One region of the Gluconobacter japonicus genome, then DNA from elsewhere that is predicted to be linked to it. Evidence: predicted binding sites of a transcription regulator. Region 1 holds the regulator's gene; the other holds the start of a gene.
The links. The regulator HrcA, encoded in region 1, represses chaperone genes, less so after heat shock. The targets are predictions, from matches to a motif close to GTTNGCACTCNCNNNNNGNGAGTGCNAAC.
Positions count from the first base shown of each region.

Region 2: the regulator HrcA is predicted to act here: its motif matches at 5,339-5,367, upstream of groES (co-chaperone GroES).

Region 1 is NZ_JABCQN010000007.1:47,044-54,389, forward strand. It holds gene HKD32_RS12545 (penicillin-binding protein 1A) at 1-988, opposite strand, end outside; gene HKD32_RS12550 (aldo/keto reductase) at 1,080-1,964, opposite strand; gene hrcA (heat-inducible transcriptional repressor HrcA) at 2,028-3,098, opposite strand; gene rph (ribonuclease PH) at 3,182-3,892, shown strand; gene rdgB (RdgB/HAM1 family non-canonical purine NTP pyrophosphatase) at 3,892-4,491, shown strand; gene HKD32_RS12570 (hypothetical protein) at 4,500-4,931, opposite strand; gene HKD32_RS12575 (amidohydrolase family protein) at 5,265-6,635, opposite strand; gene HKD32_RS12580 (ATP-binding cassette domain-containing protein) at 6,726-7,346, opposite strand, start outside.
Region 2 is NZ_JABCQN010000001.1:682,252-689,597, reverse strand. It holds gene HKD32_RS03185 (ATP-dependent DNA helicase) at 1-33, shown strand, start outside; gene HKD32_RS03180 (TonB-dependent receptor domain-containing protein) at 105-3,041, opposite strand; gene groL (chaperonin GroEL) at 3,285-4,922, opposite strand; gene groES (co-chaperone GroES) at 4,974-5,264, opposite strand; gene HKD32_RS03165 (DUF4169 family protein) at 5,394-5,588, opposite strand; gene HKD32_RS03160 (dienelactone hydrolase family protein) at 5,631-6,344, shown strand; gene HKD32_RS03155 (DUF2934 domain-containing protein) at 6,411-6,797, shown strand; gene HKD32_RS03150 (S-methyl-5'-thioadenosine phosphorylase) at 6,844-7,346, opposite strand, start outside.

The sequences.
Region 1 (7,346 bases):
AAGCCTGAAGGGGCTGATCCAGACTTGTATGGATCTCAAGGCCCCCCTGAAGGGCCTTGTCTTCGCCATACTGGCTAATCAACTGACGACGAACTTCCGCGCCGAACCATTCGGAATCCGGAAGAGGACCAAAACGCTGCTTCTGCTGCGGAACCAGAGGCTCTTTCTTGTCCTGCTCTGCCTGCTCGCGGCTGATGACGCCGTTATCGGCCATCAGATCCAGCACGATGTTCCGGCGCATCAGAGCCGTTTGCGGGTGCAGGAACGGGTTGTAATTCGTCGGGGATTTGGGAAGAGCAGCCAGAGAGGCAGCTTCCGCATCATCCAGCTGATCGAGCGGCTTATTGAAATAGGTCTGGGCGGCGGCGGCGACACCGAAGGCACCGTTCCCCAGATAAATGCCGTTCAGATAGATTTCGAGAATCTTGTCCTTGGACAGGACCTGCTCCATCTTCATCGCCAGCAGGGCTTCCTTGATCTTGCGATCAATGGTCAGGACGTTGCTGTTAAGCAGCATGACCTTGGCGACCTGCTGCGTAATGGTGGACGCACCAAGCGGGCGACGTCCGTGACGGGCGAACACGTCCGTCATGCCGGCACGGGCAATCGCCATCACGTCCACACCGCCATGGGTGTAAAAGTTATGGTCTTCCGTGGACAAGAAGGCGCGCTTGACTTTGTCCGGAATAGCGTCAATTGGGACGAAAATCCGCCGCTCATTGGCAAGCTGGGCCATCAGCCGTTCGTCAGACGCGTAGATCCGGCTGACTGTTGGCGGCTGGTAAGCCCGCAGGCTATCCACGCTTGGCAGATCAGCCACAAGTTTGGCGTATGTGGTCCAGCCGAGCACACCCACGCCCGCAATGCCAACCAGCCCAACGCCGGCAACAATCGCAAGAGACTGGCGGAAACGACGGAAACGTGGCCCACGGGGCATACTGGCCCTGGGGTCTTGCGGATTACGGGAGCGAATGGAACGGCGCGTCATGAAATCTGCATAGCACTGAAACGAGCCGTTCGTCGCCCCCGCTGAAAAGGGTCATTTTGTGACGGTTTTCAGCGGTTCATGATCATTATGGTCATGCGGCGGTTTTCTGCCAGACGTCCTGACCTTGCCGATCCAGCGTAGCGAACTCTTCATCATTAAGTTTCAGGGACGCTGCCCGGACATTGGATTCCAGATGTGCTCTGCTGCCTGTCCCCGGAATAGGCAGAATGACTGGCGAGCGTTTGAGCAGCCAGGCAAGGGCAATCTGGCCCGCATCTGCACGATGCCGATGGGCGATCTTGTCCATGTCGGTGCCCGGTTTGGCGAGTTCTCCGGCAGCCAGAGGTGCCCACGGGATGAACCCGATGTTTTCCTTGGTGCAGAAATCCAGCACGTCTTCGGACTTGCGGTCCACAAGATTGAAGCGGTTCTGAACGGTAGAGACCGGAAAGTATTTCTGCGCGAGTTTGATGTCTTTCACGCTTACTTCCGACAGGCCGACATGCCGGATCAGGCCTTCCTCGCGAAATTTGGCGATCGCCTCGAATTGCTTTTCTGCCGGACAATCCGGCCCAATGCGATGAAGCTGCCAGAGGTCTATGCGTTCTACGCCCAGTCGTCGCATGGACATAAGGACACACTGTCGCAGATAGTCCGGATTTCCGACTGGTTTCCAGATATCCGGGCCGTGCCGGGTCAGGCCGCCTTTCGTGGCGATGACCATCTTCTTGTAGGGATACAGCACTTCGCGGATCAGGTTTTCTGAAACGAAGGGACCGTAGGAATCCGCTGTGTCGATGAAATCCACGCCGAATTTTGGAAGGCTTTCAAGGGTCTGAACCACTTCCTCATGGTCTGGTGGTTCGTCCCAGATGCCCTTGCCTGTGATGCGCATGGCACCAAATCCGAGGCGATGGACCTTGAGGTCACCACCAATGAGGAACGTACCGGACTTCTTTGCGTCAATCGTAGCCATGGACTCTTTCCTTTCCGATGGACGCGGGATTCAACAACGCAAAGGCGGAAGGGTTGCAGTCAACTATCCCAGCAGGCGCCCGACCATCCGGGCCGTGTAATCCACGACTGGAACAATCCGTCCGTAATTCAGACGTGTCGGCCCGATGACCCCGATGGCACCCACGATTTTCTGAGCCTCATTCCGCGCGGGGGCCACAATCATGGACACGCCGGACATACCGAACATGCCGCTCTCGCTGCCGATATAGATCCTCACCCCTTCCGACGCGTCTGCGAGTTGCAGAAGCTGGAGCATGGTTTCCTGGGTTTCGAGATGATCGAACAACATTCGGATGGTTGTCAGGCGCTCGATTTCAGTGATGTCTGCCAGCAACTTGCCCTGACCGCGCACGAACAGCGTTCCACCATCCGCGTCCCATGTGGCGAGGCCGCTCTCAATCACGCTGGCCGTCAGAGCATCAAGTTCATGACGGTTGGCATCCATTTCCTTGCTGACCCGCTCCCTGAGGGTGCCGAGCGTCAGATCTCCGAGATGGGCGTTCAGGTAGTTTCCCGCTTCAACCAAGGCGGAATGTGGAAGGCCGGGCGGTGTTTCGATAATCCGGTTTTCCACCTGCCCGTCAGAACTCACGAGCACAACCAGAACACGGCCCGGACCGAGGGCAACGAACTCAATATGCTTGAGGGTGGCATCCGATTTTGGGGCCAATACCAGCCCTGCGGCTGAAGACAGCCCGGACAGCATGGAGGACGCTTCCGCAAGCGTCTCCTGATAGGAGCGACCGTGGATGTCCAGCCGGCTGTCGATATTGGCACGGTCTTCTTCCGTCAGGGCACCGAACTGAAGAAGACCCTCCACGAAGAGTTTGACGCCTTTTTCTGTCGGTAGGCGCCCTGCGGAAACGTGAGGGCTGAACAGCAGGCCAGCCCGTGCGAGATCAGCCATGACGTTGCGGATCGTCGCAGGGGACAAGGCTGGATTGAGGCGCTGTGCCAGCGTTCGGCTGCCGATCGGCGCACCTGTTTCGACATATTCCTCGACGATTTCCCTCAGAATCGCAGCTTCCCTGTCCCCAAGCCCGGAAGGAAAGGAGTTCGACATGCGGAAGAAGGAAGGGTCAGGTCTCATCATGGTAAAACTGTATGTCGGGGCTGGAAGCGTTCTCGTCAAACGCGGTAGAGGCAGGACTCGCTTCTAAGAGAGGATTTTTTCGCATGACAAAGCGTCCGTCTGGCCGCGCCAGCGACGAAGGTCGCCCCGTATCCATTGAGCCAGGCTTCGCCCGACATGCGGAAGGGTCTGCGCTGATCCGGGTTGGTGGAACGGAAGTGCTTTGCACGGCGTCGATTGAGAACAAGGTGCCCCCTTTCCTACGCAACAAGGGACAGGGCTGGATCAATGCCGAGTATGGCATGCTGCCGCGCGCCACGCATCAACGCGGACACCGGGAGGCCTCCAAGGGCAAGCAGTCAGGCCGCACGCAGGAAATCCAGCGGCTGATCGCCCGTTCCCTACGCCCCTGCGTCAATCTGAAGAAACTGGGCGAACGGACCATCACACTGGACTGCGACGTGCTGAACGCCGATGGCGGGACACGCTGCGCGTCCATTACCGGTGCCTGGGTGGCGCTTTCCCTGGCGTTGCGAAAAGCTAAGCTCACTTCCGTCATCACATCACAGGTCGCCGCTGTTTCCTGCGGGTTGACAGAGGCCGGAGCCGTGCTGGATCTGGATTACATTGAAGACAGCGCAGCACAGGCCGACACGAATTTTGTTCTGACGGCCGAGGGTGGCATCGTGGAAATTCAGGGTACGGCGGAAACGTCTCCCTTTCAGGACCATGATTTTTTTGAACTGCTACGCCTCGCACGTCTTGGCACAGCCAAACTGTTCGAAGCCCAGAATGCTGCACTGGAGACCCTGTGATGCGTCGTCTGTCCCGTGGATCAAAAATCGTTCTTGCCAGCCACAATGCCGGGAAGCTGCGCGAATTCTCTACCCTTCTGGCAGAAAGCGGCATTACGGTCGTGTCTGCTGGGGAACTGAACCTGCCGGAACCGGAAGAAACGGCTGATACGTTCGTTGGTAATTCCGAAATCAAGGCTCTTGCTGCGGCGCGAGCTTCTGGCATGCCCGCATTGGCTGATGATTCCGGTTTCTGTGTTTCCGCATTGGGCGGCCAGCCCGGCGTCTATTCAGCGCGCTGGGGTGGACCGACCAAGGATATGAGCATTGCCATGGAGCGGGTGCATCGGGAAATGGGCGATACGACCGATCATGGTGCGTCTTTCGTCGCGGCCCTCTGTCTTGCATGGCCGGATGGAGAAACGCAGTCGGTTGTCGGTGAGTGTCATGGCCAGACGGTTTGGCCTCCGCGCGGGGAACAGGGGCATGGCTACGATCCCATGTTCGTACCAGAAGGCGAAACGCGGACTTTTGCCGAGATGGCTGAGAGCGAAAAGAACGCCCTCAGCCATCGTGGCCGCGCTTTTGAACTGTTTCTGAAGGCGTGCGTGGAAGGCTGAACCGCCTCCTATGTAACAGGAGACTGGGGTTCTTCGTGAGGCCACAGACGATAGGGGCCTTCCGAACAGATCTCCATGGACATCATGACGGCTGTGCTGCTGGGGGGACAGTCGAACTCCAGCAGGGCTTTGCCACTGGTCCAGCGTGTCAGAGGGCTTTGTTGCGGGCCCCACCCCTCTGCAGGGCAGGATGTCAGGTGGGTGGTGAGACGATGGGCACCGAATTCATCATAAAAAGTAAGATCCCCTATCAACACCCCACGGTTTTCAAACCGGCTGAAACCACTTTTTAATCGGGAAAGGATCCAGAGACGCGGTGGAACTTTGGGAAGCATGAACAGAGCATGATGTCCCTGCCAGCGGGCAGGACGAATAAGGGCTCCATCCTCCAGAAGAAGATGGAGGTCAGGGTCAGGCGTTAAGTGCTCGATAGCAGGCATGCGCTCTTTCCAAGCCATAGGGGATATGGCTTTTTCTTGCGGTCGAGTGCGCAAATCTCAGACCGGTGACAGTTCTGTTGCAGATCATGGGTAAGGTTATCCGATGGAAGGCTGTCATTCTCAGCCAGCATCCGGGTCTTGCCCACTCCGCAGAAACGAGGCCGTCCCGGAGTGGAAACGGCAACGAGGGATATAAAACAGAAAACTGCTATCGTAAAAGGTGCTCCTGTAACGATTCTTACTGAAGATTAATGACATTTCTACGCAATCGTTATTCCTGATGATCCATGTGAGAGCGGCTTCTGGTCCGTTCAAAGTCGGACAGAATGTCCTTCAATGCACAGGACCATGACTGACCAGAACGCCGCGCTGCCAGACCTGATCCACCTGATCGATATCGGCAATGGTTTTGTCTGGTGCGCCTCGCACGATGAGCAGATCGGCCCGACGCCCCGGCTGGATCACGCCACGGTCGTCCAGTTCCAGAAGTTCTGCGGCATTTCCAGTTGCAAGATGGATCGCTTCCAGAGGGGTCAGCCCCGCTTCGACGGTCAGAGCCAGTTCACGATGTTCGGCAAAGCCCGGCAGCCGCGTGGGAGCGGCGCCTGAATCCGTGCCGAAACCGATTTTCACACCAGCACGATAAAGGGTGAGCAGGTTCTTCTGATTCAGGACAACAGCCTTGTGGGAAGCTGCCGTGAGAGGATTAGCCTGTGTTTTCTGGCGCCATTCGGCATTGGAAAGCTGAGCCATGAGAACCGGGTCAATCGCGGCGGCGACGAAGGGAATATTGAGCAGGTCCGGATGCTCGGCGAAAAGATAGTTTGCTTCATCCAGATCCAGCGTCGCGATGTACCAGACACCTTTTGCCTTCATGGCGCTGATGAGCGCCTGATCGACTGGTTGATCCCGGACGCCATGGGCCAGAATATTGGCCCCGGCATCAACGACGGCCTTGGCAATATCGAGATCGTGGATATGTACAGCCACCCGGGTGTTGTGTTCATGGGCCTCGTCAATGACGGCGCGATAGATCTCCGGCGACATTTTGGGAAGCGTCTTGCCGTTCGGGACGCCATTCCGGAAATCATCCACCCACAGCTTCACCAGATCCGTATGTTCCGCAACCATGCGGTCCACGTCTTGACGGGCTTCCTGCGGCGTTGAGGGGCGATAGACCTGATCGGGACCAAGACCTTTGACCATCGCTGCCGGAGGAGCGCCATTTGGCGCGCCAATCCCCTGATCCACGCCAAACAGATCGGCTCCCGGATTTTTGCCAGCGTGCTGCTCTTTTCGGAGATCGTCGAAGAGCGGGGAACGGTTCAAACCCAAGGACGTCACGGTCAGGACACCGTAGTCACTGTATTTTTTCAGGGCTGCGAGAATGTTCTCACGGGTGTAGTTGTCGCTCCCGCCAGACGTTCCCTTGATGATGCCGACATGACTGTGATCGCTGATGAGGGCGGGCAAAAGCGTTTTGCCACTCAGATCGACATGCTGTGCTTCCGCCGGAGCAGGGCTTCCAACGGACACGATGCGCCCATCGTTAATGACCACCGTGACGTTCTCGCGAACCGGGTCGCCCGTTCCGTCAATCAGGCGGGCATGATCGAACGCCACGGGTTCGGCCTGTGCCGGGAGTGCCAGAAATGTAGCTGGCGTGGCCAGAAGCAATCCGGCAAAGGCGGAACGAAGTGTCATGATGTGTTTCCCTCAGCAGCAGTCAGGCTGAGGGGAAACGTTCTGTCATGCAAGAAAGACCCTTACACTCTCGCAGATGTGAGCGAAACTTCAGCCTTCGAGCGACTGAAGTTCGAACAGGCGGCGATAGATACCGCCGTCTTTCGCCACAAGTTCGGTGTGGGTGCCGTCTTCTTTCAGTTCGCCACGGCTGAAGACCAGGATCCGGTCCAGTTCCATGACGGTTGAAAGACGATGCGCCACGACGATGACGGTGCGGTTCTTCATGAGGCGACGCATGGCCTCCTGCACAAGAGATTCCGATTCCGAATCAAGACTGGAGGTCGCTTCATCGAAGATCAGGATTGGCGCATCCGCAAGGAACGCACGGGCGATAGCGACGCGCTGACGCTCACCGCCAGACAGCTTCACACCGCGCTCACCGACCATCGTGTTGTAGCCTTCCGGCAGACGCTCAATGAAAGCCGCCGCATTGGCCTGACGGGCTGCTTCCTTGATCTCCTCCAGAGATGCACCGGGTCGGGCATAGGCAATGTTTTCCGCGAGCGTCCGGTGAAACAGGACCGGCTCCTGCGGCACGATGGCGATGTGAGACCGCAGGGAAGACTGCGTGACCTGCGCAATATCCTGACCATCCACCGTGATGCGTCCGCTGTTCACGTCGTACAGGCGCTGAAGGAGTTTGGTCAGAGTGGTCTTGCCTGATCCGCT
Region 2 (7,346 bases), on a different contig from region 1:
ACCTCCCCTTCCTCGGTTTCTTCGGAAAACTAGAACCAAGCAAAGCATAAAAAAAGGCGGTGGAAATTCCACCGCCTTTTTCGTGTCTTCAGAGAGCCTGAAGATCAGAAGTTCACGCCTGCCTGAAGGAAGACGTAACGGCCCTGATACAGGTTGCCGTAAAGAGCGGCTGCACTGTTATCCGTTCCACCAGAAACGAATGGTGGCTTCTTGTCGAAGAGATTCTGCACACCACCTTGGAAGTTCCACTTCTTCCAACGATACGTTACCGTCACGTCGTGAGAGAAGATGCCAGGGGTCTTGGTGCGACCAGAAGCAGAGCGGGCAACATCGCTTTCCGTATCGTTCCAGCGCATACCGCCCATGTAGCTCATCATGTACGTTACACCGAACGGACCATGCTGCCAGCCGACTGTCGCATAATCACGAACACGCGGATTGCCTGTGCCGTTGTTGTAGAACATGCGGCCAGCATAGTTATACCACTTGCCACCGACTTCGTTCTGCTGGAGATAGCTGACGAGCTGCTGGAAATTATTGGTCAGCGACAGGACATCATGGGATGTAACGCGGATACGGTAGTCAAGATCGAAATCAATACCACTCGTCTTCAAGCCACCAATATTGTCATACAGCGCCGTCACGGAGTTCAGCTGGTTTGTGCTGCCAACGCGGGTAATGTCATTGCAGTATGACGTGTTTGCACCCGTGTAGCACTGGTTCATGATGTACTGGCTGCTCAGATAAGAAATCATGTTCTTGAGCGTGTAGTGCCAGTATTCCACGGAAGCCGACAGGCCCGGAATCCAGCGTGGAGTAACTGTCGTACCAAACGTGTAGGTCCGACCGGTCTCAGGCCTCAGCTTGCTGTTGCCACCGAAAAGTGTCGGAACCTGACTTGAAGAAGCAGAGACAAAGTTGCTGCTGTTAATACCCTGTCTGGCGCAGTTTGCAGCAACAATTGGCGTCATACCACCGTAGGTACCAACCTGTCCGCTGTCACATGGATCCGTGGCGGATGCATATCCCAGGGACTGACCACCAAACAGCTCATAGACGTTCGGCTGACGGTAAGACGTTCCTAACGTCGCACGGAAGCGGATGTCCTGGACCGGAGCCCAGTTAATGGACGCTTTCCAGTTCTTGGTGCTACCAAATGTATTGTAGGATGAGTAACGGCCCTGACCGTCAATCGTCAGGTCCTTGGCGAGGAAGGCGTTATGCAACAGCGTTGCCTTACCTTCTAGGTAACCTTCAGTAACGTTGAAGCCGCCACCCGTATAGGACGCGGAGTTCGTCAGCGTGTTGCCAGCCTGCACCATCGCATCAGGATGATATGCCAGCTGCTCACCACGATGCTCCATGCCCAGCGCGATACCAAGGTCACCACCGTTCTTCCACGGCATGTGAACGACATGGTTGTTATTGATACGCAGGTTCAGGTCGCGAAGCTGGTAGTAGTAATGATCATGCGACGTGTAGTTTGAGTACTCGGCAGCCTGCGGAGACAACTTGTTGAACGGATTGGAAAGCGTGCAACCAGCGACTGCATTACAGACCGACGGGTTATAAACCAGCGCACTGTCCGGATTACCAGGTTCGGCAGCGGCGAGGCCATAGGTATCGAGAAGCCTGGAGTAGTTACCAACACCGGATGTCTGGGACATGACCTGGTTCCACCCGTAAGTGTAGGAGAGGTCATATTTCCAGCCGTGGGTGATCTCACCCTCAGCACCAATCTTGGCCGTATATGTATCGGTTGCAGTCTGGCTGACGCGGTTTCCCCATTCACCCAGACGCTTGTACATCGTGGCATCTTCGCCAAGCGTATTGTACGGCGCGCTGCCCGGAATGGTAATGGCGACTGGCATCGTTGACGGATAAATGCTGCCTGACACCGGAATCGGCGCCATTTCCGCATTTGAATTACGATGCGAGTACAGGAAGTTGCCATACGGCGTGAAGTGACGGTTCACATCATAATGTGCGTCAAACGACAGCGTGGCATCCTGAAGGGAGTTTGTCAGATTCTGATCGTTGCCGTAATTGTAACGATCAGCCTTACTGAAATTATGGAACGTGCCATCACCATTCGGAACATTATCCGCGCTATCGGTAATAAAGCGTCCGGCAGTTGGAATGGATGACCCGTAAGTCGGCGAACCACCCGGTGCAATCAGTCCGGAAACAACCGGATTGGCCCAGTCACGGCTATTTTGACGGATCCCGCTCTGGGTCATGTAAGAACCAGAGATCGTGACGTTGCCCTTGCCATGATCGAAGTTCCAGCCTTTGTAGCCGGAAATCATGCCCGTTTGGCCATCGCCACGATCAGTGATGCCACCACGAACCGTGATGTTCGCGTCATCCAGGTTATGCTTCAGCTTGATGTTTATAACGCCCGATACAGCGTCAGCACCATAAAGCTCGGACCCACCATCCTTGAGGATTTCGACGCTTGCCACCTGATGAACGTTGATGGTGTTCATGTCGAAGCAGCTGGCAGAACCATCCATGGCAGCGCGTTTGCCATCAATCAGGACGAGAACACGCTTCTGACCAAGGTTGCGCAGATCAATACAGGACACGCCGGCCGTGCCATTTGTCTGGCTGTTCGTTGTTCCTGAAGAACCAACGGATGGCAGACGCTGCAGGTAATCACCAAGCGTGGTGGCACCCGTTTGCTCGATCTGCTTGCTGGTCACGATCTGGACCGGATTGGCATTGGAGTTATTGGACGTGCTCAGAGCCGAACCCGTGACAACAACGCTCTCCTGCGTTGCTGAATCAATGGAACGGACGGCATGGCTCCGGTTGACCGCTACAGGGGCATTAAACTGCGGAGCCGCTACGGGACGAACCGATACCGGAGCTGTTGTTGCAGGCGTCGCAGCAGAACGCACCGGACTATGGGTCACAGTCTTGTGGCGCACATGTGAGGACGTATGGGTGCTTTCGGTTGCAGCATGAGCCACGCTCGAAAGCGCTCCCATCCCCAGCACCGATGCGCAAAGTAACGTATTGCGACGCGATACGATCATAGTGAAACGAAATCCTTCTAAAGGCGGTGGAGTCCTTTAGACAGGTCGTTACGCAAATGTCACCCCAAGTTACCGTGGTTACGGGCGTAACATGATAGTTCTGTGACAGGCGTTGCATAAGGGTCACATATGCGCCCTGCACATATCAAAAAAGGCCGCCCCACCTGCGTGGACCGGCCTTTCCTGTAATGTTCTGACGCAATTCCCGCCCATGAAACGGGGCGAAAATCAAGTGCGATCGGATTAGAAATCCATGTCGCCCATGCCGCCCATTCCACCCGGAGCGGCCGGAGCCTTCTTCTCTGGGCGTTCGGCAACCATAGCTTCCGTCGTGATCAGCAGACCACCCACCGAAGCGGCATCCTGTAGAGCCGTACGGACAACCTTCGTCGGATCGATGATGCCAGCAGCAACAAGGTCCTTGTACTCAGCGTTCTGAGCATCAAAACCGAAGTTGTAAGTGTCGTTCTCGAGCACCTTGCCAGCGATCACGGCGCCGTCTTCACCAGCGTTCTCAGCGATCTGACGCAGCGGCGTCTGAAGTGCCTTGCGAACGATCTCACCACCAATGCGCTGGTCGTCGTTGTCGAAGGTCAGACCCTTCAGAGCGACAGAGGCGCGAGCAAGAGCCGTACCACCACCCGGAACGATACCTTCTTCAACAGCAGCGCGGGTTGCGTGCAGCGCATCGTCAACGCGATCCTTACGCTCCTTCACTTCCACTTCGGTGCTGCCACCGACGCGGATGACGGCAACGCCACCAGCCAGCTTGGCCAGACGCTCCTGGAGCTTCTCACGGTCGTAGTCAGACGTCGTTTCTTCGACCTGCGCACGGATCTGGTTGCAACGACCCTTGATGTCTTCGCTGTTGCCAGCGCCTTCGACGATCGTGGTGTTTTCCTTCTCGATGTGAACCTTCTTGGCGCGGCCCAACATGTCGAGGGTAACGGATTCCAGCTTGATCCCGATGTCTTCGGAAATGACCTGGCCACCCGTCAGGATCGCGATGTCTTCCAGCATGGCCTTGCGACGGTCACCGAAGCCCGGAGCCTTGACGGCAGCGATCTTCAGACCACCACGCAGCTTGTTCACGACCAGCGTGGCAAGGGCTTCGCCATCAACGTCTTCAGCAATGATCATCAGCGGACGACCGGACTGCACAACGCTCTCAAGCAGCGGCAGCATCGGCTGAAGCGAGGAAAGCTTCTTTTCGTGGATCAGGATGTACGGCGCATCGAGATCGGCCGTCATCTTCTCCGGGTTCGTCACGAAGTACGGGGAGATGTAACCGCGGTCGAACTGCATACCCTCGACAACGTCGAGTTCCGTGTGCAGACCCTTGGCTTCTTCAACCGTGATGACGCCCTCGGAGCCGACCTTCTGCATTGCAGAGGAGATCATCTCACCGATTTCGCGCTCACCGTTGGAAGAGATCGTACCGACCTGAGCGATTTCCTCAGGGGAGGTCATCTTCTTGCTGTTCTTCTTCAGCTCTTCAACAACAACGCCAACAGCCTTGTCGATGCCACGCTTCAGGTCCATCGGGTTCATGCCAGCGGCAACAGCCTTGGCACCTTCACGGATGATAGCCTGCGCGAGAACCGTGGAGGTCGTCGTGCCGTCACCGGCGAGGTCGTTCGTCTTGGATGCGACTTCGCGCACCATCTGAGCGCCCATGTTCTCGAACTTGTCAGCCAGTTCGATTTCCTTGGCGACAGAGACACCGTCCTTGGTGATGCGCGGTGCGCCAAAGCTCTTGTCGAGAACAACGTTACGACCCTTCGGGCCCAGCGTTACCTTGACGGCATTTGCAAGAATATCAACGCCACGCAGCATACGGTCGCGGGCATCGGCACCAAACTTTACGTCCTTGGCAGCCATGTTCTTATCTCCTGTTGAGGTCTTTTAATGAGAGGAAATGGGGACGGCTGTTCAGCCGATCACACCCATGATGTCGCTCTCTTTCATGATCAGCAGCTCTTCGCCGTCGATCTTCACCTCGGTGCCGGACCACTTGCCGAACAGCACCTTGTCACCAGCCTTGACGTCGAGAGCCACGATCTGGCCCTGCTCGTTCCGGGCGCCTGGGCCTACGGAAACGACTTCGCCTTCGGTCGGCTTGTCCTTAGCGGTGTCAGGGATGATGATGCCGCCAGCGGTCTTCTCTTCACCAGTCAGGCGACGGACCACAACGCGGTCATGCAGGGGACGAAAAGTCGTCATGGATTGCTCCATTTTAGGCCGTGCCCTTCTACAAAGCGACGCGGCCGGGTTACGCGCTCAATGACTGCAGCGCAGTTAGCACTCCCACATCGAGAGTGCCAAGAGAGGTAGTCCCAACGACTGTTTTCGTCAAGAACCATCATCCTTCAGGGAAAAAATTTTCTTGCCGTCCAAAAGGGTTTTGAGGCGCTGCTTCTCGAGAGAATCTGCCATTTTTTGCCCCTTAGTTCGCCCGAATAGACGACGATTAGTTTCAGCGTCCTTCGCATCCTCAACAGACTTGCGGCGTTTGCGTTCCCGACGGAGATTGATGACGTCGCTCATGGCACCTGCCTTTCCGGCGTTACAGAAACTGGACAGAAATCAATGGACCACAAGCATTCCCAAGAGAAGACCGAAGGTCACATGATCCGCCTCAAGGCGGCTGACGGACATGAATTTGAAGCCTGGGAAACCGGCTCCCCCGAGTCCCCCCGCTCGATCGTTGTGGTACAGGAAATCTTTGGCCTGACCGGACATATCCGGGAGGTCTGTTCGGAACTGGCACAACAGGGTTTCCATGTCCTCGCCCCGGCTTTATTTGACCGGGTCAAACCCCATACGGTTCTCGCCTATAACGAAGCAGGCCTGAAGGAAGGCCTGGAGTTTCGCAGCGGAATTTCACCGGACCTGATCCAGCAGGACCTCGCAGCCTGTGCCGAAAAACTGCGTGAAAATGATGATCAACGTCCTGTGGGTGTCCTTGGCTTCTGTTGGGGTGGCCTGATCGCCTGGCTTGCAGCAACACGGACGCATCATTTCAATGCTGCCGTTGGCTGGTATGGCGGCGGCATTGCCAATCATTGCGATACGGCTCCCCATTGCCCGACACAGCTTCATTTCGGCGGTGAAGACGCATCCATTCCTCCAGCCGATGTTCAAAAAATCCGGGCAGCACGCTCTGAAGTGGAGGTTTTCCTCTACGATCAAGCCGGTCACGGCTTCGGTTGTCCGGAACGATCCAGCTTTAATCAGGATGCACGTGATCTTGCCTGGAGCCGAAGCGTTGCCTTCCTGAAACATCATCTCAAGAGAGCATAACGTCCGTAGCGATATAACGACACGGACCTCTTTGAAGCATTCCTACCCTATTCAGGAGTTTTGATTATGAGCAGCAATCCGCTTGAAGTCGATCCCAAACGCGATGCCGCCATCCGTCGTGAAGCCAAGCTCCTCTGGGAAGCCGACGGCAAACCTGACGGCGGCCCGGAAGCCTATCTGGACAAAGCAACAGATCTGATTTCCATCAAAGGTGTCCCGGAAGGCATCCCTGTTGAGAACCTGCCGCCGCCAGAACTGGCCGATGTCCAGATAGAAGATCCAAGACTTCAGGAAAATCTTGGAGAATTTCCCGAGCGCAGTACGGATCAGGGTGATCAGCGCCACTTCCCCGTTGCAGACCGGAAAGAAGAGCGCGAACTGATGAATGATCCCAGCACTGATGCCGGTCAACCGGGATATGCCCAGATTGATGAAAAGCAGGAAGGCCCCTGATTGCCTTCCCTGTTGCCGCCCGCCTGAAAAGCGGGCGGCAGAAACATCAGGCCTTGTTTAGAACACGACCTGCAACAGCATCCAATTTGGCGACCAACGCCGGGTCACGCTTTTCAGGCGCAGTGATGATCGCAAAATCGAGCGCACGCTCGGCGGAAAGATCCAGCGGGCGCTTCTGCCCCAGAACGGGAATCACAGCCTTCACGAGGCGACGGGCATTATCCGCATTCCCTTTCATGACCTTCACAACAGCCTCAACCGTGACACTGTCATGCTCGGTGTGCCAGCAGTCATAATCCGTGACCATCGCAACCGTCGCATAGGTCATCTCGGCTTCACGGGCGAGTTTCGCTTCCGGCATGTTGGTCATGCCTACAACCGAGCATCCCCATGACCGATAGAGTTCACTCTCGGCACGCGTTGAGAACTGTGGGCCTTCCATGACGATGTAAGTGCCACCGCGCGTCACCGGAATATCGAGTTTACGGGACTCTGCTTCCAGAACATCCAGCAGACGGCCTGATACCGGATCAGCCATGCCGACATGCG